Regions from separate parts of the Arthrobacter sp. 01T419 genome, predicted to be linked through region 4. Evidence: riboswitches for the same ligand, from Rfam matches in the RefSeq annotation. Region 4 holds a riboswitch; each other region holds the start of a gene.
What was found. A riboswitch is a leader RNA that binds a small molecule or an ion and turns the genes downstream of it on or off. The one in region 4 is predicted to bind thiamine pyrophosphate.
Positions count from the first base shown of each region.

Region 1: linked by a shared signal. The riboswitch ahead of AC1DLO_RS15595 (bifunctional hydroxymethylpyrimidine kinase/phosphomethylpyrimidine kinase) and the one ahead of AC1DLO_RS19620 (ECF transporter S component) in region 4 are both predicted to bind thiamine pyrophosphate.
Region 2: linked by a shared signal. The riboswitch ahead of thiO (glycine oxidase ThiO) and the one ahead of AC1DLO_RS19620 (ECF transporter S component) in region 4 are both predicted to bind thiamine pyrophosphate.
Region 3: linked by a shared signal. The riboswitch ahead of thiC (phosphomethylpyrimidine synthase ThiC) and the one ahead of AC1DLO_RS19620 (ECF transporter S component) in region 4 are both predicted to bind thiamine pyrophosphate.

Region 1 is NZ_JBFTQF010000010.1:115,226-120,486, forward strand. Features, by position in the region: gene AC1DLO_RS15585 (vitamin K epoxide reductase family protein) at 1-513, opposite strand, end outside; gene AC1DLO_RS15590 (Rne/Rng family ribonuclease) at 981-4,127, shown strand; TPP riboswitch at 4,288-4,384, shown strand; gene AC1DLO_RS15595 (bifunctional hydroxymethylpyrimidine kinase/phosphomethylpyrimidine kinase) at 4,376-5,261, shown strand, end outside.
Region 2 is NZ_JBFTQF010000001.1:627,063-632,323, reverse strand. Features, by position in the region: gene AC1DLO_RS02950 (DEAD/DEAH box helicase) at 1-133, opposite strand, end outside; gene AC1DLO_RS02945 (RNB domain-containing ribonuclease) at 422-1,933, opposite strand; gene thiE (thiamine phosphate synthase) at 1,971-2,660, opposite strand; TPP riboswitch at 2,687-2,806, shown strand; gene thiO (glycine oxidase ThiO) at 2,798-4,123, shown strand; gene thiS (sulfur carrier protein ThiS) at 4,120-4,356, shown strand; gene AC1DLO_RS02925 (thiazole synthase) at 4,360-5,166, shown strand; gene AC1DLO_RS02920 (4a-hydroxytetrahydrobiopterin dehydratase) at 5,229-5,261, shown strand, end outside.
Region 3 is NZ_JBFTQF010000001.1:17,797-23,057, reverse strand. Features, by position in the region: gene ffh (signal recognition particle protein) at 1-710, shown strand, start outside; gene AC1DLO_RS00125 (alpha/beta fold hydrolase) at 767-1,516, shown strand; gene thiC (phosphomethylpyrimidine synthase ThiC) at 1,517-3,337, opposite strand; TPP riboswitch at 3,333-3,440, opposite strand; gene AC1DLO_RS00115 (amidohydrolase family protein) at 3,550-4,644, shown strand; gene AC1DLO_RS00110 (VOC family protein) at 4,723-5,261, shown strand, end outside.
Region 4 is NZ_JBFTQF010000017.1:59,874-65,134, reverse strand. Features, by position in the region: gene AC1DLO_RS19635 (N-acetyltransferase family protein) at 124-657, shown strand; gene AC1DLO_RS19630 (energy-coupling factor transporter transmembrane component T family protein) at 671-1,474, opposite strand; gene AC1DLO_RS19625 (ABC transporter ATP-binding protein) at 1,471-3,048, opposite strand; gene AC1DLO_RS19620 (ECF transporter S component) at 3,048-3,680, opposite strand; TPP riboswitch at 3,756-3,892, opposite strand; gene AC1DLO_RS19615 (NUDIX hydrolase) at 4,087-4,878, shown strand; gene AC1DLO_RS19610 (DUF4235 domain-containing protein) at 4,939-5,199, shown strand; gene mnhG (monovalent cation/H(+) antiporter subunit G) at 5,196-5,261, opposite strand, start outside.

The DNA.
Region 1 (5,261 bases), on a different contig from region 4:
CATGCAGAACGGGCACAGCACGTGAATGACATACAAAGCCTGCGACCATAGCCACACGATGAAGATGAAGCCCAGCGTCACGCCGGTCTGAAGCCCGATCCAGTACCATCGGGCGAACCTGGCCCCGGCAAAGATCGCCATGGCTGTGGTGACGATCACGGCAAAGGCCACGATGCCGATGAACATGTTGGGGAAGCCGAAGACCGAACTCTGCGGTGTCTTCATGACGCTGCCGCAGGACACCCACGGATTGACGTCGCAGACCGTTGCATGGTTCGGGTCGATGAGGACCTGCAGTTTCTCGAGGACGAGTGCACCGGATGCCAGCCAGGCTATGGCACCGGTGACAAGCAGCAACCACGCAAAGGGCCGGTCGCGGACCATGCGCGGCATTGGCGCGTCGACGGTGTTTTCCCGATCGGGGATTTTTCCTGTGTCGTCCTTCCGGGCTTTCTCCTGCCGGACGGAGCGGGGATTGTTATTGGCCAGGTTCGGGCTGGCGGGGCTCGGCATGGTTAGCGGTCCTTATCTGGAATGCCCGGCCCTGGGCCGGGGATGCTCTTGGGAGGATTCTAGCCTCGGTGGCTGAATGCGGCGTCCAGCGGGTCACGGCGCGGAAGCTTTCGCGAGGTGATTCCTGCCGGCGGCGCGGGCGTGTGAGAGAATGAACATGGCCGGAAGCCGATCCACATGCGGAATCCGGTCCGGTATCTTGTTCGCAAGACCGCCATCCACGTGCAGGGCATGCCCAGGATCCGTTGATCTCCGGTAGGCCCGCGGTGGCAATGGACGGCACCTGGTTGTGGCACTAGAACAACGGGTTTGGAACAAGACCGGCTTTCCGTGAATGCCGCACCCCCAAGCTGGTGCGAACCGGAAAGACCACTACTGACTTCTGTCAACGCCTGCGGGTTTTGACAATATTTGCCCCTCTGGGCGCCGGATGTGGCGGTTGCGCAAGGGCAGGAGTGTCACCACATATGGATAACGAGCAAGTTGTAGCCGCCGCCGAAGATGCGGCGTCCGCCGAGACCGCTGAAGCACCCAAGAAGGTCACGCGCACCCGCCGTAAGGCCGCCCCTAAGGCGGTCGCCGCAGAGGAAACCCCCGACGCCGGAGCTGCCGCATCCGCTGCGGAGCCGCTCCCCGAAGCAGCAGCCGAGTCGTCCACGGCTCCTGTTCGGCGTAGCCGGGCACGCAAGAAGGTCGAAGCTCCCGAGCCGTTGCCAGGATTCGCTGAAGAATCTCCCACCGAGGGTAGCGGGACAGCAGAGGCTGCCGCCGTCGTGGAACCCGAAATTGCCGCAGAAACTGAAGCGGCCCCGGAAAAGCCGGTTCGCCGTCGTCGTACCGTGAAGGCAAAGAGCGCCGAGCCCGCTGCCGAAGAAGCCGAAGTTGAAGCGCCGGCCGCCGAAGAACCAGCCGCTGAGATTGCGGCCGTCGAAGAGGCCGCCGAAGAGCCAGCCATCGAAGCGCCGGCCGTTGAAACCGCAACTCCAAGCCCGGTCGCCTCACTGTTCTTGGAACCTGCCTCCATCACGTCGATGATTTTCCAGGCACCGGACCTGAGCACTGTGGCACGGCCGGTCGTCGTCGAAGAGGAAGCTAAATCCGGCGTTGAGGAAGCTGCCGAGGATGGCGAACTCGACGAAGCCGGCAGCCGCCGTCGCCGTCGTAGCCGCGGGCGCCGCGGGCGTCGCGTCACCGAACGCGACGATGCCGCCGGAGAAGAAGCTTCCGCGGAATCCGAAGACGAGGCAGAAGCCGGTACCGAGGAAGCCCTTGAGGAAGGCGTGACTTCCCGTCGCCGCCGGCGCCGTCGTCGTGGCGACCAGGATCTGGAATTGACGGGCGGCGGAGACGACGATCCCCCCAACACGGTGACACGTGTCCGAGCTCCCCGCGCACACGTGGAGTCGAGCACCAGCTCTGACCGCGTTACCAGTGTCAAGGGTTCCACGCGCCTTGAGGCCAAGAAGCAGCGCCGCCGCGAGTCCCGCGAAACCGGCCGGCGCCGCCAGGTCATCACGGAGGCCGAGTTCCTTGCTCGTCGTGAGTCGGTGGACCGCCAGATGATTGTTCGTCAGCGCGACGACAGGATCCAGATCGGCGTGCTGGAAGACGGCGTGCTTGCGGAGCACTTCGTGTCCAAGACGCAGCAGGATTCGCTGATCGGCAACGTCTACCTGGGCAAGGTCCAGAATGTACTGCCGTCGATGGAAGCCGCATTCGTCGACATCGGACGCGGCCGCAACGCCGTGCTGTACGCCGGTGAAGTCAATTGGGATGCCGTCACTTTGGAAGGCAAGCCGCGCCGCATTGAGAACGCCCTGAAATCGGGCGATTCCGTGTTGGTACAGGTCACCAAAGACCCGGTGGGCCACAAGGGTGCGCGCCTGACGAGCCAGATTTCGCTCCCGGGCCGTTACCTCGTGTACGTGCCTGGTGGTTCCATGACCGGTATCTCCCGCAAGCTTCCCGACGTCGAGCGCAACCGTCTGAAGCGGATCCTTAAGGATCGCCTCCCGGACAATGCGGGCGTTATTGTCCGGACCGCGGCCGAGGGCGCTTCCGAGGAGGAGCTGACGCACGATATCAACCGCCTGCGTGCCCAGTGGGAAGGGATCGAAAGCCAGTCCACCTCCACCAAGATCCTCGCGCCGGAACTGTTGTACGGCGAACCGGACCTCACCATCAAGGTTGTGCGTGACGTCTTCAACGAGGACTTCTCCAAGCTCATCGTCTCCGGCGACGAAGCCTGGGACACCATCGAGGCATACGTCACCTATGTAGCGCCGGATCTGGTGGGCCGCCTCGAGAAGTGGACCTCCGATCAGGACATCTTCTCGGCATGGCGTGTGGACGAGCAGATTCACAAGGCGTTGGATCGCAAGGTCTTCCTGCCCTCCGGTGGTTCGCTCGTGATCGACCGTACCGAGGCCATGACGGTTGTTGACGTCAATACCGGGAAGTTCACCGGCAGCGGCGGTAACCTCGAGGAGACCGTCACCAAGAACAATCTTGAGGCTGCCGAAGAAGTGGTCCGCCAGCTGCGTTTGCGTGACATCGGCGGAATCATCGTCATCGACTTCATCGACATGGTCCTCGAATCCAACCGCGATCTCGTGTTGCGCCGCTTGGTCGAGTGCCTTGGCCGGGACCGCACCAAGCACCAAGTTGCCGAAGTGACCTCTCTTGGCCTAGTCCAGATGACCCGCAAGCGCATGGGCACCGGCCTGCTTGAGGTCTTCGGCGAGCAGTGCGAAACGTGTGCGGGACGCGGAATCGTCACCCATGACGAGCCAGTGGAGCACCGTCGGGCCAACGTTGTGGCCGCCGAGCATCACCACCCGCGTACCGAATCACAGCCGGCCACCCGTCCGGAGCAGCGCAAGCGCCGCCGTGGCAGGGGCGCGGGGCAAGGGACCACTGAGCTCCCGATCACCCCTCCTGTGCCGGTCCACACCGTGGAATCCACTGATCCAAGCCGCCAGGCAGCCACCCGCGCAGCACTTGCCACCATCGCCGCCGCGGCCCACGCCGCCCACTTGCACGACGACGAGCTCCACCACGCCGCGGAATCGTTGGCAGGCACGCCCGAGGCCGGAGCTGCCCCCGCGGCCGAGGCAGCTCCCGTTCAGGCTCCCGTGATCGCAGCTGTCGCCAAGGAGGCCTCCGGTTCAGTTACTGAGGAGCGCTCTAAGCCGGTGCTGCGGTTCGGCGGCGAAGAGGTCGCGTTGCCCTTCGTTCACCACGAAGAGCCGGCGAATGGGGCGCCTGCCATGAGCCTGGATCTGTTGGCACAGGCGTTTGCGGGCCTCGGCGAGGCTCCTGATACCGAGGCGAAGGCGACGGGAACCCAGGAATCTCCGGCAGGGCTGTCCGCCGGGGAAGCCGGGGAATCCCCGGAGTCCGGAACGCGCGGGCGCCGTGGCCGGCGCAACCGTAGTGCCAGCCGGGCACAGGGTGCTGCCAACGCCACCAACGTGGAGCACCACGAGGTCGCCGCGGCTGCCTCGGGTGGAACTGCGCACGAGGCTAAGGCGCCAGCCGCTGCCCCAGCCAAAACGACTACAGCAGCCGAGCCGATCATCCTCGGTGTCGGCGTCCCCAAGTCCGAGCTCTAGAAACAGTCCCTGTCCGAAGCCCCGGCACCTTCTACTCCAATGGAAGGTGCCGGGGCTTCGGCGTTCCCGGACCGCTGAAGCCTCCGGTCCAGTAATCGATTTCGCCAGACATTATGACCGGTCCATTTCACTAGTGCAGGAGTGATCCGGGTTAAGCTAGGGGACTGACACGGGGTGCCGCGCACCAAGCCGGCTGAGACCAGACCCGTTGAACCTGTCCGGTTAGCACCGGCGAAGGGATGTCTCGCATGACTGTTCCAGCGCATTCAGCTGTCTACCCGCTCAATACCGTCCGCCGCGCCGTTCCCAGGGTCCTCAGCATTGCCGGTTCCGATCCTTCGGGCGGTGCCGGGATCCAAGCCGATCTGAAGAGCATCGCAGCCAACGGCGGCTACGGCATGGCGGTCATCACGGCGCTCACGGTACAGAACACGCAGGGAGTCACTGCCGTTCACGTGCCTCCCGTGGAGTTCCTACGCCAGCAGCTGGACGCCATCAGCGAGGACATCGCTGTCGACGCCGTCAAAATCGGCATGCTCGGCGACGCCGCGGTCATCGACGAGGTCCGCCGCTGGCTCGGCGAGGTTCGCCCCGCCATCGTGGTTTTGGACCCGGTGATGATTGCCACGAGCGGCGACCGGCTCCTGGCGGAGTCAGCTGAAACCGCGTTGCGGGAACTCCTGCCCCTCGCTGACTTGATTACCCCCAACCTTCCCGAATTGGCCGTGCTGCTCGGCGAACCTGAGGCCACTGACTGGGCATCGGCGCTGGAGCAGGGCAAGCGCTTGGCCGCAGCCTGCGGAAACACCGTTTTGGTGAAGGGCGGCCATCTGCAGGGAACCAGCTGCCCGGACGCGCTGGTCAACACCGGAGGACTCCTCAGCCAGGACGTAGTGGAATTTGCCGGCCCCAGGGTGGAGACCCGCAACAGCCATGGCACAGGATGTTCGCTGTCCTCGGCGATGGCGACGGCCAAGGCGCGGCTTGGCGATTGGGAGTCGGCCCTGCACGTTGTGAAGCCCTGGCTCCAGGAGGCGCTGACCCAGTCCGGAGTGCTGGAAGTGGGGAACGGCAACGGGCCGATCCACCACTTCCATGCGCACCAGAACGCCCTCCAGCCGGGTGCTTTCGCCG
Region 2 (5,261 bases), on a different contig from region 4:
CGGCGCGGACGTTGTAGTCGGCGAAGGACTTTTCTGCGATCTCGTGCGGCGTTTCGTCCGAGGAAATGGTTTCCTCGGGTTCGATCGTTTCGGTTCCGTCTGTCAGAACTTCATGGGTGTGCAATTCACTCACAGTGGAGTTTTCCTTATTCATTTGGGCTGCGCTGCGTGCTCAACGGTGGTGGCAGGGCCGTTCCGGAGCACGAATGGGCGCAAGCAAATCCAGTGGAAGCCGATCGCGGGCTATCTAAATACTGGCACTGGTGACCAGCTGGTGTATCTCAAGATCGCGTAGGGGCGGGCTTGTTGATGTCAAAAAATTAACTGAATCAACGACCGGGCATCCATTACTACTCACACAGTCTAGCGTCTGGGGGCCGTAAACCCCGGATCGTGGTCCCAAGCCTGCGGACGATCAGGGCTAGGCGAGGAGTTCGAAGGTGATTTGGCGGGTCGCGATGTCCGCGTCGAGCAACTTCACGCGGACCTTCGTGCCGGACTCCATTTCACCGTCGCAGCGAGCGGTGACTGCGGGCTCGGCGATCTGGACGATGCCGAAAGGGCCGCGTGGAACTCCGTTCCCGTTGCCGTTCCCATTGCCATTTCCATTCCCGTTGTTGCCGTTGCCGTTGTTCTTGGCGGGTTTCGATCCGGAGATGACGACGGCGTCGAATTCCTGGCCGATATGGTTTACCAGAAGCGCAGCCTCCACCGTGTCCAAAGCCAGCCGCTCCATCCGGTTGGCAAGCTGGTCTGACCAGGCCATGATTTGCGGCAGGCTCGGGAGGGCGTTCCGTGCCCATGCGGGGATCTCGGTCCCGTTGCTCAGCGCTTCGCAGATGACCAGCACAAAGCGATCGATGAGCCGCCGCAGCGGCGCGGTCGCGTGTGCATAGGGGGCGCCAATGGCCGACTGCATGACGCTGTCCGGCACCTCGCCGTCAAAAGGCGTGTAGCCGGCGCCACGGAAGAGCATTCCCGCCGAATGGAGAATGGCCAGTTGCCGCGGATCACTGCCATCGAGGGTCCGCAGATATTCGCCGTAGCTGATCCCGCCGGTCCAGGGTTTGCCAAGCGCCCCGGTCTGGCGCTTGAAATGGAGCAACGAGCGCTCATCGGGGGCGGGCATGGTGCGCAGGATTCCCACCTTTCCGTCGAGCATCAGCTGGGCGGCGGCCATCCCGGTCATCAGCGAAATCTGGGCGTTCCAGTCCTCTACCGGCAGCGGGGGAGCCGCAACGATCCTGTACCCCTCGCCGTCGGGCAACTGGACGATTTCCTGTTCCGGCATGTTCAGGCTGGCTCCGCCGCGGCGGCGTTCGAGTTCCACTCGCTTGAGCCCAACCTCCTTGAGGAGTTGCAGGACCTGACCGGCTGTTCCCGAATCAATCTCGGCCTGGACTCCCTTGTAGTTGAGCTTGGCGCGGCTGCGCACCCTGGCCCGACGCACGGAGACCGTGCGGAACTCCGCGTCGGCGTCGAGCTCGAAGTCCCATACGAACGCGCCGCAGGTCTGGCCAGCCAGCAGGCTTGCCGCGCGCTCGCTGATGATCTCGGGGTGCAGCGGTATACGCCCATCGGGGGCATAGTACGTTTGCCCGCGGTGGCGGGTCTCGGCGTCGAGCGCCCCTCCCGGAGTCACAAAAGAGGGCACGTCGGAGATCGCGTAGAGAACCCGGTAACCATCGCCGGATCGCTCAATGAAAAGGGCTTGGTCGAGGTCCGTGGAAGATGCCGGATCGATCGTGATGAACGGAATGTCCGTGCGGTCCTGCGTCGGCAGCGCATGGCCGGAAACCGCAGCTTCGGCGTCGCGCAGCGCGTCGAGGGGATAGCCAGCGGGCAGCTCAAGCTCAGTTCGAAGCGCCGCGAGCGCCTCTGCGAGCGTGTTCGGCGTTTCACTGACATTCGGGGCTATCCGCTGATGTGACACGAAAGTCAGGGTAACGCCAAAATCCCGTGGAGTCTTGCTAGGCCGCCGCAGCGTCCAGGGCAGCCAGGAGTGCCTGGGCAGCCGCCGTCGGATCCTCTGCGTCAGTGATGGCCCGCACCACGACGATGCGGCTGGCACCGGCTCGCACCACTTCCTCAACGTTGCTCAGATCGATGCCGCCGATCGCAAACCAAGGGAGCACAACGCCGCCCACCGTCTCTTCGTCTGCCTTCTTTACGGCGTTGGCGGCGTACTTCACCAAGTCGAGTCCGACGGCGGAGCGCCCCGGCTTGGTGGGGGTTGCCCATACCGGTCCGACACAGAAGTAGTCCAGTCCGCTGCGGCCAGGCGAAGCGGCGATGGCAGCGTCAATTTGTTCTGGGGTGTGCGTGGAGAGACCGATGATGGTGGGGTCGTGGAGCAGCTTCCGCGCCGAGCGCAGCGGAATGTCCTTCTGGCCGATATGGAACACCGGAGCGCCCGAGAGGGATGCCACGTCCGCTCGGTCGTTGACGGCCCAGAGACGGCCGTGACGGTGCGCCACGGAATGCAGGACCTCCAGCAGCTCCAGTTCCTCGGCCGCCTCAATGGTCTTGTCCCGCAGCTGGATGATGTCCACGCCGCCCTCGAACGCGGCATCGACAAACTGCTCAAAGTCGCCCTGCTGCTTGCGGGCGTCGGTGCATAGGTACAGGCGGGCAGTGGTGTGGACATCATGCTGGGTCATGGAAACAGAGTAGTTCCTCTAAACTGGGCTGGTACCGCGGGAGCTGCGGCGGCAGTCACAATCGCCGCGCGGCTGAGAGGGCTTCAGCGCCGACCGCTTGACCTGATCCGGCTAGTACCGGCGTAGGGAAGGACCCCATGGACGAAGTAAACACTCAACACGAACCCCTGCACGAGCCTCTGCACGCGGATGTGGCGGTGATCGGTGGCGGTGTCATTGGCCTCGGCATTGCGTGGGAAGCCCGGAGATCCGGCCGCTCGGTTGTTCTGATCGATCCCGCACCGGCCAGCGGCGCTACCTTCGCGGCAGCGGGCATGTTGGCGCCCGTCAGCGAACTGCATTACCAGGAAGAGGACCTCCTGGAACTCATGCTCGAATCGTCGGCAATGTGGCCGGACTTCGAACGCAATGTGACCGGCTCAAGTACCCGAAGCAGCACGGGATACCGCACGACGCCGACCCTCGCCGTCGGCGCGGACGCTGCGGACCGCCGGGCGCTCGCCGACCTCCGGGACGTCCAGTTGGCCAACGGCCTGGTGGTGGAATCCGTGCCGGTACGCGAGGCACGGGAGCGCGAGCCTCTGTTGAGCCCGCAAATTTCCTGCGCCTTCCACATCCCAGGCGACCACCAAGTGGATCCGCGCCGGCTTTCAGCCGCGATTCTGGGCGCGCTGGCAGGCCACCAGCCCGGCGATTCCAGTTGGATTCCGGGAGTCGAAGGCGGTTTTGCGGTCCAGGACACTGCGGCTGGCCTCCTGTGGGAGGACGGGCGCGTCGTCGGGGCTTTGCTGGACTCAGGCATCAAAGTGCTCGCCACGGAAACAGTGGTTGCCAACGGGCTGCACGCCGCCCGGTTGAACGGACTGCCGGATGGCCTGTCGCTCCCGTTGCGTCCGGTGTATGGCGACATACTGCGGCTCCGCGTCTCGGACCACCTGCAACCCCTGGTTACCGCCACCGTACGAGGAATGGTGCGCGGAGTGCCCGTATATATCGTCCCCCGCGACGACGGGACCGTGGTGATCGGCGCGACGCAACGTGAAGACGGCTTGTCGGCGTCCGGGGGATCGGCCAACCCGGTGTCAGCCGGCGGCGTGTACCAATTGCTCCGCGACGCCCAGGTACTTGTCCCGGCTGTTGCCGAACTGGAACTCCTGGAAGCGAGTGCCCGTGCCCGTCCGGGCACTCCGGACAATGCACCGCTGCTGGGCCGGGTCGGCACTGAGGATGGCGGGGACACCCCCGTGCCCGGCCTCATCGTAGCGAGCGGCTTCTTCCGCCACGGTGTGCTCCTCACCCCGGCAGCGGCGAAAATCTGCGTCGGACTCATGGATGGCGCCGTCGATCCCCGGTGGAACAAATTCCGCCCGGACCGCTTCTCCCGCCCCCTTTCAGCAGTAAGGGCCTCCACAGACGGGCTATCGGCCGCCACCTCACATCCCCTTCCGAAGGACCACACATGAACATCAAGTTGAACGGCGCAGACCACACACTGAGCGACGACGCGTCTGTCACCACCCTCGTCAGTCACGTCACGGGACGGGTTGTGGACTCCAGCGGCCAGGCGGCCGACGGACGCAAGATCGGCGTCGCCGTCGCACGCAATTCCGAAGTGGTGCCGCGCAGCCAGTGGGCTGCCACCGCGCTCGCAGAGGGCGACGAACTCGAAATCGTCACCGCAGTACAGGGAGGCTGAACCATGACCACAGCAAGCACTCAAGCAACGAGCACCCAAACCGACGCCTTCGTGATCGACGGTGTCGAGTTCGGCTCGCGCCTCATCATGGGGACCGGCGGGGCGCCGAGCCTCGACGGTCTGGGAGCGGCCCTGCTGGCATCGGGCACCGAACTCACCACCGTTGCCATGCGGAGGTACTCGCCCACGGAAACAGGCTCCCTGTTCCAATTGCTCGTGGACCACGGCATCCGTGTCCTTCCCAACACCGCCGGTTGTTTTACGGCCAAGGACGCCGTCATGACGGCCGAGCTTGCCCGGGAGGCCTTGGAAACGGATTGGGTGAAGCTCGAGGTCATCGCCGACGAGCAGACGCTCCTGCCGGACGCCGTGGAGCTGGTGGATGCTACGGAGAAACTGGTGGACCGCGGCTTCAAGGTCTTCGCCTACACCAACGACGATCCCGTGCTGGCCCTTCGACTGGAAAACCTCGGGGCTACGGCGGTGATGCCCCTGGGCGCGCCTATCGGCACCGGCCTGGGCATCTTGAATCCACACAACATCGAGCTGATTGTGTCCCGCGCTTCGGTGCCGGTAGTGCTCGACGCCGGCATCGGCACCGCATCCGACGCCGCGTTGGCCATGGAGCTCGGTTGCGACGCCGTGCTACTGGCCACCGCGGTGACCCGGGCCCAGAACCCGGTGCAGATGGGCGAGGCCTTCAAACACGCAGTCATCGCCGGTAGGCTGGCGAAGCAGGCGGGCCGCATCCCGCGCCGGGAGCACGCTCTGGCGTCCTCGGCCATGGAAGGACGGGCCGAGTTCCTTTAGCGGGCTTCCGCTGGCCGCTCGGGGAATCCTGCGAAAGATTCCACGTCAGCGAAGGAGCCCCCATGGCCGGCAAGGATGACATTCTCACCAGGACC
Region 3 (5,261 bases), on a different contig from region 4:
ACGACTTCGAACTGTTCCACCCGGACCGCATGGCCTCCCGCATCCTGGACATGGGTGACGTTCTCACCCTGATCGAACAGGCCGAGAAGAACTGGGACAAGGACGAAGCGGCCCGGATGGCGAAGAAGTTCGCCGATCAGGAAGACTTCACCCTGGACGACTTCCTCGCCCAGATGCAGCAGATCCGCAACATGGGTTCCATGAAGAAGATGCTCATGATGATGCCGGGTGCGCAGAACATCCGCCAGCAGCTGGAGCAGTTCGACGAGCGCGAGATCGATCGCGTGGAGGCCATCGTTCGCTCCATGACTCCGCATGAGCGCCTGGCTCCGAAGATCATCAACGGCTCCCGTCGCGCCCGCATCGCCCGAGGCTCCGGCGTGCACGTTTCCGAGGTCAACGGCCTCCTCGAGCGTTTCGCGCAGGCCCAGAAGATGATGAAGAAGCTGGCCCAGGGCGGCGGCATGCCGGGGATGCCGGGTATGCCCGGCATCGGTGGCGGTGGTTCGCGCAAGGGTGCCAAGAGCGCGCCGAAGAAGAAGGCCCGTTCCGGCAACCCCGCCAAGGCCGCCCAGGAATTGCGAGACGCCGAGAACAAGCGGGCGAAGGCTGTTCCCACCGGCGCGGCATTCGGCCAGGGTGCCGGCGACTTCGACCCCGCGCAGCTGAACCTGCCCAAGGGCTTCGACAAGTTCCTCGGCGGCAAGTAACCGTCCCCCAGCGGCCAGTGAGTTTGGTTGTCAGCCCCGTGCCATAGGCTGGATGAATGCAAAAGCAGCGCGTTGTGTTCGTCCATGGAGCAGGCACGTTCGGCGCTGCCGCTTGGCCGAAGCAACACGGGATGGCACTGGACTATGACGCGCTCTTCCTCAAACGCCACGGCTTTGACGCGCAGGCGGAGCCTTTGGAATCCGATGTCGCCGCAGATGTGGACATCGTGCTGGAATGCTTGGGAGCGAGAGAAGCCGCGTCATCCTCCGGCCCGGCCCGTGGTGGCCATGTCGTGGCGCATTCCCAAGGCGCTATCTCCGCAATGCTGGCCGCGGTGGAGAGGCCGGACCTGGTCCGCTCCCTCGTGTTGGTTGAACCGGCATGCCTTTCTTTGACGGCTGAACTGCCCGCCACTGCGGCCTACCGGGCGCTGATGGAACCCTTGTTCCGGATCCGGCACGAACTCAGCGATGACGATTACCAACGTGAGTTCGTCCGCCGGGCGTTTTCCTCCGAAGCAGCCGTCCTCAGTACCCCGGAGGCCCGGCGTACCGCCCGGCGCCTGCGGCTGCAGGCGCCACCCTGGGAGGCGCCCCTGCATATTGTCCCGGGAGTTCCTACGCTTGTCTTGACCGGTGGATGGGAACCGCTCTACGAAGAGATCGCCGGGTACCTGCAGGAAACCGGCGCCCTCCACCGCGTTGCGGCAGGAGGACACCGGCCTCATGACTCAGTTGAAGGAGACCGGATCATCCGTTCCTTCATTGCGGACGTCAGCCGCGCCGGGTCGGTCCAGGCTTCCTGATCAGTTCAGGCTTCCTGACTTCGCTCCTGAAGGAACTTCCAGCTCAGGCAGGTAGACCTTGCCGCCGGAGGCCAGGAATTCCTCGCTCTTTTCGCGCATGCCGCTGTACATTTCCGCGATGGCTGCTTGGGAATCCGCTGAACCGTATTCGTCGCGGATGTCCTGGCTGATGCGCATGGAGCAGAATTTCGGTCCGCACATGGAGCAGAAATGCGCTGTCTTGGCCGGTTCGGCAGGAAGGGTCTCGTCATGGAACGACTCCGCCGTGACTGGATCCAACGACAGTGCGAATTGGTCGCGCCAGCGGAACTCGAAGCGGGCCTTGGACAAGGCGTCGTCGCGTTCGTGGGCGCCGGGGTGTCCCTTGGCGAGGTCGGCAGCATGGGCAGCGATTTTGTACGTGATCACGCCGGTCTTGACGTCGTCCTTGTTCGGCAGGCCCAGGTGTTCCTTGGGTGTGACGTAACACAGCATCGCGGTTCCGTAGCGGGCAATCTCCGTGGCACCGATGGCCGAAGTGATGTGGTCGTAGCCCGGCGCCACGTCGGTGACGAGCGGGCCCAAGGTGTAGAAGGGCGCGCCCTTGCACAGTTCCTGCTGGCGTTCCACGTTCTCCCGCACCAAGTGGAACGGAATGTGGCCCGGCCCTTCGACCATGACCTGCACGTCAAACTCCCAGGCCCGCATGGTCAGTTCGGCCAAGGTGTCCAGCTCGGCGAACTGTGCGGCGTCGTTGGCGTCCGCCGTCGCTCCCGGGCGCAGTCCGTCGCCGAGAGAGAAGGCGACGTCGTACTTGGCGAAGATTTCGCAGAGTTCGTCGAAGTGGGTGTACAAGAAGTTTTCCTCGTGGTGGGCCAGGCACCAGCCCGCCATGATGGAGCCGCCGCGGGAAACGATGCCGGTCACGCGGTTGGCGGTGAGCGGCACGTACCGCAGCAGCACGCCGGCGTGGATGGTCATGTAGTCCACACCCTGCTCGCACTGTTCAATGACGGTGTCGCGGAAAATTTCCCACGTGAGTTTGTTGGCTTCGCCGTTGACCTTCTCCAGCGCCTGGTAGATGGGCACGGTGCCGATCGGCACGGGGGAGTTGCGGATGATCCATTCGCGGGTGGTGTGGATGTCGTCGCCCGTGGACAGGTCCATGACCGTGTCTGCGCCCCATTGCGTGGCCCACTGCAGCTTGTCCACTTCTTCGGCGATGGAACTGGTGACGGCCGAGTTGCCGATGTTGGCGTTGATCTTCACCAGGAAGGCCTTGCCGATGATCATCGGCTCGGATTCCGGGTGGTTGATGTTGTTGGGAATGATGGCCCGGCCGGCGGCGACTTCGCTGCGGACCAGTTCAACATCGCAGTTTTCGCGAAGTGCCACGAACTGCATCTCGGGCGTCACCATGCCCTGCTTGGCATAGTGCATCTGGGTGACAGTCTTGCCTTCGACGGCGCGGCGGGGCACCGGCTGTGCGCCCTTCCACTCCGCGGAGGCGGCGCCGCGGCGCACGGCCGACTTGCCGTCGTCGAGCAGGTTCCGTTCACGTCCGCTATATGCCTCGGTGTCGCCGCGCGCTTCGATCCACTCGCTGCGGAACGGCTCAAGGCCGACCACCGGATCACTCCCGGGCCCCGCGGTACGGTACACCTGGAAGGGCGCATTCGCCTCGCCGTTGGGGGACGGTTCCAGGGCGATTTCCGTGACCGGTACCCGGATTCCCGCCTCGGCATCCTCCAGGAACGCGAGGGAATGCGACTTGAGGGATTGGGTCACTTCCTGCGCTGATCCGTTTTGGGTAGGGCTCAGCTGTGTTTCTTTGGTACTCAAAGGATTACTCACTTCCTTCGCCGGCATTACCCGGACAGGTTCAACGGTCGCAGGCTGCATCAGCCCGATCTCAGCCCTTGCAAGGGCCCCCGTGTGGTCGTAGACGAAGCTACCACAGCCGTTGGTACCTACGACAGATGTGACTTAGGACAGATGTGACCCAGGACAGATGTGACCGAGCAGGCGATCGCGCCGGAGTTTAGTGTGGAAGCATGCCAGAAATCATCGAGTTCAGCGGCACCGTCCTCACAGGGCCCAGGGACGAACGGCGCGGGCTCTGGTCGGTCGACGGACGGCTGACCTTTCTGCGGCCTGCTGCCGCGCCGAGCGTTGTCCTGGACGGATGGGTGCTCCCCGGCCTTGTCGACGCCCACTGCCATGTTGGACTGGGAAAGGGCGGAGCTGTTGACGAGGAGACCGCGCGCCTTCAGGCAATGGCGGACCGGAACGCCGGGACACTTTTGATCCGCGACGCCGGCTCCGCAAGTGACACACGCTGGCTGCAGCGCCGGACGGACATGCCGAGGATCATCCGCGCGGGCCGGCACATCGCCAGGCAGCGCCGGTACATCCCCGGGCTGGCAGAGGAAGTCGAGCCGGAAGATCTGGTGGAGGCCGTACGCAAGCAGGCCCGGTCCGGAGACGGTTGGGTCAAGATCGTAGGAGACTGGATCGACCGCTCGCTCGGGGACTTGGGTCCGTCCTTTCCGGCCGCCAGCGTCAAGGACGCCGTCTCAGCCGCGCACGACGAGGGAGCTCGGGTGACGGCCCATTGCTTCGCCGAAGGAACTATCGACGACATGCTCGACGCCGGCATCGACTGCATCGAGCACGCCACCGGCCTCCTGCCGCATCACATTCCGCGGTTGCTCGACCAGGGGGTGCCGATTGTCCCGACGCTCATCAACATTGCTACCTTCCCGGTCATCGCCAAGCAGGCTGAGACAAAGTTCCCGCGCTACGCCACCCATATGACCGAGCTGTGGGAGCGTCGTTATGAGCGGGTCCGCGAGGCATTCGACGCCGGAGTGCGCGTGTATGCCGGGACTGACGCCGGCAGTGTCATCAAGCATGGCCGTATCGGCGAGGAAATCCTGGAACTACACCAGGCCGGATTGCCGACGGCCGCTGCGCTCGATGCTGCCTGCTGGTCCGCCCGCGAGTGGCTGGGTGCCGACGGCATCAGCGAAGGTGCCAATGCCGACGTCGTGCTGTACGCAAAAGATCCCCGCGCGTCCCTTGAGGTGGTGCTGGAGCCGCAAAGCACCGTGCTCAGGGGGCGCATTTCGGGAAGTGACCAGCATTAGGAATAAATTGAAGCTTCAAGTAATTTAGATAGATAGAGGTTGCCGAAGGGCGGCGCCACAAGAAGCCGGGAGTTTCACATGACCACCACATCCAGCCAGGATCTCCTTCCTGCCGAGCTCACCATGGGCACTGTCATGCTCAAGGTGGGGGACATGAAGCTCATGAGCGACTACTACCAGCGGGCACTGGGGCTGGACGTCGTCGCCGAGCAGGATGGCGGACTCTACTTCGGCAGGGTCGGCAAGCCGCTGGTTCACTTGGCTCCGGCCTCCGGCCTCCAGATCCCGGGCCGCGGCGAAGCTGGACTCTTCCACACGGCTTTGCTCTTCGAAGACCAGTCCTCGCTCGCCGCCACCGTTGCCTCCGCCGCGCAGTACGAGCCCCACGCTTTCGTCGGCAGTGCGGACCATCTGGTCAGTGAGGCCTTCTACTTCACCGATCCCGAGGGCAACGGCATCGAGCTCTACTACGACAAGCCCCGCGAAGGCTGGGAGTGGAACGGCACGTCCGTTGTCATGGACAGCCTGCCCCTCCCTCCGCAGCGCTACCTCCAGCAGTACCTGAGCGAAAAGGCGGTGACCGGCCAGCACGAGGCAGGCGCCGGCGTCGGGCATGT
Region 4 (5,261 bases):
AAAAATATCATAGATGGTCTATTGAGGCATATTTCATGATTCAACACGCCGGATTCAGTGCTTGCTAGTCGTTTCGTGCGATACGCGTTGACACCATCGCGACCACGAGGCAGGCTCAGTCGGATGAGGTCCAACGAATCGTCGAACTACTCGCCCTCTACGCTGCGTGCGGAGGTCCGCCCGGCCAAAGACAGCGACCTCGCCCACATTCTCGAGGTCGAAGCCCAAGCCGGGCGTCCCTTTCTTGACGCTGCAATGCTGGCGGAAGCGATCGACGACGACGCGCGCCTTGTGGTGGTCGCTTTCGTGCGCGGAGCGTCCGACGTCGGGGAGCTTGTCGGCTGGGGCAAGACCCATTCCTGGGACTATGCCGACGGCGCCGCGCCCACGGGCCACTACCTGGGCGGCGTCACCGTGCGGCCCGACTGTCGACGCAAGGGAATCGGCACAGCCTTGACCCAAGCCCGGCTGGATTGGATATGGCGCCGGGCATCGGAAGCCTGGTACGTCGTGAACGCGTCCAACCTCGCGTCAATCGGACTGCATCGCCGCTGGGGGTTCGCGGAAGTCGCCAGGGCGCCGGGCTTTCACACGACGACGTTCGACGGCGGCGTAGGCATACTCATGCGGGCGGACCGCCCTGGCGCGCCCGCATAAAGCAGGCCGCCGGCTAGCCCGCCTTCAGCCAGACGAAGTGCCAGGTTCCTGCCGACTGGGCAGCGAGCACGGCCGCGGCCGCGATGACCAACCCACCCACCAAAACCCAGGCGTCCAAGCGACTGTAGGTGGATTCGCGGGCCCAGGTCCGCGGTCCACCGCCGAAGCCTCGCGCCTCCATGGTCACGGCCAAGCGCGACGCCCGGCGTATCGCCTGGACCAGCAAGCCGAAGCTTTGGCCTAGCATTGCCCGGAACCGTTGCATCGGACTCCCGTGCGAGCCGACGCCACGCGCGCGCCGTGCCATGCCGATGGTCTGCCACTCCTCCGCCATGAGCCCTACGAGCCGCAGCGCGGCCAAGGTGCCCAAGACAAAACGGTGCGGCAGTTTCGCCTTCTGCGCCAAGGCATCGGCAAGGTCAGTCGGATCGGTGCAACTCATCAGGAGAATGGCCGGCAACGCGATCGCCAAGCCGCGCAGCATGAACCCGAGTCCCAGCTGAAGCGAGCCTTCGCTGATGGACCAGATCCCGACGTCGAGCAGTATCCTGCCGCTGTCAGCCGACAGGATCGCGGTACTCCAGCCGCCGAGCGCTGCCGCGATGATCAGGGGCCAGCCACGCTGCCACAGCAAGCGCAGCGTGAGGCCCGCGAGGGGGAACAGCGCCAGCTCTCCGAGGAGAGCGGTCGAGGCAGACACCAAATCGATAGACAACGCCAACACCAACGTGATCAGGAAGACCGACACGAACTTGGCCAGCGGATTCGCGCGCGTCAGGAGCGCATTATTGCTGCGCAGGCTCAGGGCTTCCCTCATGCCGCACCCGCTTCTTGCCGGGCTGCGCCTTGCAACGCAGGCTCGAGCCGCATCTCGGTGCCGCCCAGGACGGAACTGAATTCCTGGTCGTGGGTCACGGAAACCACGGAGGTGCCGGCATCGAGCAGTTCGGACAGGAACGACGCCAACTCGGCCCACGTGTTGGCATCCTGCCCGAAGGTTGGTTCGTCCAGCACCAGGACGCGCGGGTGCGCGGCAAGCACGGTGGCCACTGACAGCCGCCGCTTCTCGCCGCCGGAGAGCGTGTACGGATTGGCGTCCACCAAATGCCCCAGCCGCAGCCGCTCCAGCAACTCGTCCACGCGCTCCTCGCCGCGGCCAAGGTGTTTGGGGCCGAACATGAGCTCGTCAAGCACCCGGCCCGTAACGAACTGGTGCTCAGGCTCTTGGAACACGGTCCCGATGCGGGAGATCAACTGCTGGGCCTTCCACTTGAAAGGATCGGTGCCGGCACCGTCGCTGAGCCCGACGGCGGCAGTCACCGTACCGGAAACGGGCGCCAACAGGCCGGCCAGGGTCAAAGCGAACGTGGACTTTCCGGCGCCGTTGGGCCCTGTGACGGTCAACGCCTGCCCGGCGAGCACGTCGGCGTCTAGTCCGGCCTGCACAGGAACAGGCGGGATGGTTGTGAATCCTCGGCGGCGCGCCCGCTCACGTGACACAGCAAGCTCCTGGGTGGCGAGCAGCAGCTCTCCCCCGTCCGTCGCCCCAGAACGGGGCCGGGTGGCCGGCACGTACCCGGGCACCCAGACGCCCGCAGCAGTGAGCATGTCCCTTGCTTGCGCCAGCATTGTATCCGGATCGCCATCCAAGAGCACAGCGGGCGTGGACCCTCCCTCAGAGGAGCGCCCCGGCTGGAGCACCACGATCCGGTCCACGAGGTCTTTCCACACGGAGACTCGATGCTCCACCACCACCAGGGTGGCCCCGGTCTTGTCCAGGCAGCGGCCCACGGCATCGCGGACCTCCAGCACGCCCGCGGGGTCCAGGTTGGCGGTCGGCTCGTCCAAGAGAATCAGGCCAGGCCTCATCGCCAGGATGCCAGCCAGCGCAAGGCGCTGTTTCTGCCCGCCCGAGAGCGCCGACGTCGGATGGTCCAGCGCAAAGCCGCCTGCGGCACTGTTCCGCAGCCCGACGTCGTCGAGCGCTTCATCAACGCGCTTCCAGATCTCTTCCCGCGGCACGCAAAGATTCTCGGCGCCGAACGCGACGTCGTCACCCAGTCGCGAAAGCACCACCTGGGTCTCGGGATCTTGCTGCATGAGCCCGGCACGGCCCCGCTGGGCCCTCGGCGAAACGCCGTCCACCAGCAATGAGCCGGTCTCGTCGGCGTCGTCGCCTTCCTCGCCCAGCACGCCCGCCAGGGCATGCAGGAGCGTCGACTTGCCTGCGCCCGACGGGCCAAGCAGCAGCACACGCTCTCCCGGACGAATGTTCAGGTCCAGAGCGTGGATGGCCTGCGTGGCGCGGCCCGCGTGCCGCCAGCCCCAGCCTTGCGCGGAAATTGCGGCGGGTCGCACCACAGCGGAGGTGCCGGAATCAGGACTGGGCATCAGGAAAAGACGGGCTCCGAAGCGGCCTTGCGGGACGCGAACGCGCTCAGGACGCCAGTTTTGGCCAGGCCGCGGGTGGCGATCCAGGCCAGAGCGCCGGCAATGACGGCACCGGAAACCGTGCAGAACGCGATGTAAGCGAGCTTGTCGACGGCTTCGTAGGCGATGTTCCAGCCCCACGGCAGGAAGGAATCGTTCAAGCCGCAGAACAGGCCCGCACCGGCACCGGCCAGCAGGGACGCAGGCAGGTTGAACTTCTTGTACATGAATGCCAAGAAGATGAGCTCTGCACCGAGTCCCTGGAGGAGTCCGGACATCAACACGGTGGTGCCGTACTGGGAACCCATGATGAGTTCGCTGGTGGCGGCGACGGTCTCACAGAAAATTGCCGCACCGGGCTTGCGGATAATGAGCATGCCCAGCACAGCTGGAATCATCCAGCCGCCAGCAATGATGCCGGTCACCGGCGGGTATGCGGCGGTCATCGGCGTCGAGACGAGAGCAGCCATCTGGTCCCACGCCCAGAAGATCACGCCGCCGGCGATGGAGATCAAAGCCGCCACCACGATGTCCACGACACGCCAGTTGTAACCGGGCTTGGTGATGCCCGGCTTTGCAGAAATACCAGTCATTTTGTCCTCCTGAGGAACAGGAGGGGAAAGTGTTTCGGCTTGCCTCCGAGCGGCCTCCGCCGCACCGGTTCCGGACACTATGAGAACTCGACTCCCTTGCGCCGGTACTAGCCGGATCAGGTTCGAGGGTCTGCGGTTGTCCGCACTCTCAGCGCCCGTCCTCCGTGCCGCATTGCTGCGAGCCCGACGGCGGCGCTCCCCTGTCGTTATCAATCCACCCTTTTGGGCGTGGTTCAGTTTACACCTTGGCAGGGTTGTCGGGACGGTCACAAAAGTCGGAAACGAAGGATTCTGCTGGATCATTCGTGGTCTCAGCGCACGCAGGCCTGCGGTGGCGCGGACGGGCGCCGGAACTGGGAGAATGATCCAGCAGAATCCATCGCAGCAAGCTGGCAAAGGAGCGGTCTTGGCAGGCATAGGCGAAGCGAACAGCACCACGGTGTCCGAACCAAGGCTCGCCGCGAGCGTGATCCTGGTCCGCGACGCTCCCCTTCCCGGGAGCACTGACGGTCCGGCCGGCCCTGACGCTTCGGCCGGCCCTGGCGCTTCCGCCGGTCCTGACGGCCGGGTGGCTTCCCAAGGTGCCGCGAGCGGCCTGGAAGTCTTCGTCCAGCACCGGGTGTCCACGATGGATTTCGCCGCGGGCATGGTCGTTTTCCCCGGCGGCCGAGTGGACAACGTGGACAGCACCGGCTGGGACTTCGCGGACGACGTCGTCGAGCGGCACGCGGCCGCATGGCACCGGAGCAGCATCGCCGTCGAGCCCGCATCGGCCCGGCATAACGCCGGCCGGGTGCTGGCGGCCGCGCAACGTGAGGTGTCCGAAGAGGCCGGGCTAAAGCTCGACGCCGGAACCCTTCGCCCGTGGGCCAACTGGGTCACTCCGGAGGACCAGCCCAAGCGCTTCGACACGTACTTCTATGTTGCCTGCCCTTCAGCCGGGGCCGAGCCACAGCACCAGACTACGGAGGCATCGTCATCACTATGGATGCCGGTCCGCGGAATTCTTGATGCCGAGGCCGCGGGGACCCTCAAGCTCATGCCGCCCACCTTGGTCCTGCTGGATGAACTGCTCGCTCTCGGCACGGTGGAGGCTGTGTTGGCTGAAGAGCGTGACATCTTTCCCGTGCGGCCGGAGCCCGGGGCCTTGCAGGAGTTCTTCCGGCTCAGGCGCCAACCCCCGTCCGTTGCTCCGTAACTGTCCTGAAGTGGGGTTAGGCTGGGGATGGTCCTGTTTCCTCCCGCAAGGAGTCCCGGAATGAACCTGCTCTTCAAACTGCTCGGTACCGGTGTGAGCATCGGCGCAGGAATCGTCGGCAGCAAGCTCGTCAACGCGCTGTGGGAAAAGTCCACCGGCAACAAGCCTCCGAAGGGCCACGACGACATGGAAGCGAGCCTGCGCTCAGCCCTGACCTTCGCTCTGATTTCGGCCACCGTCAGCACCGTCATCCAAGTTCTCGCCAGCCGCAGCACTCAGCGCGCCATCTCGCGCTTCTCGAAGACGCAGGACATCGTCTAGGCCGACGGGCCGCCATTCCCTGTGGTGCCACCCGTGTGCCCGCCGTTTCGGCTGTGCGGCAC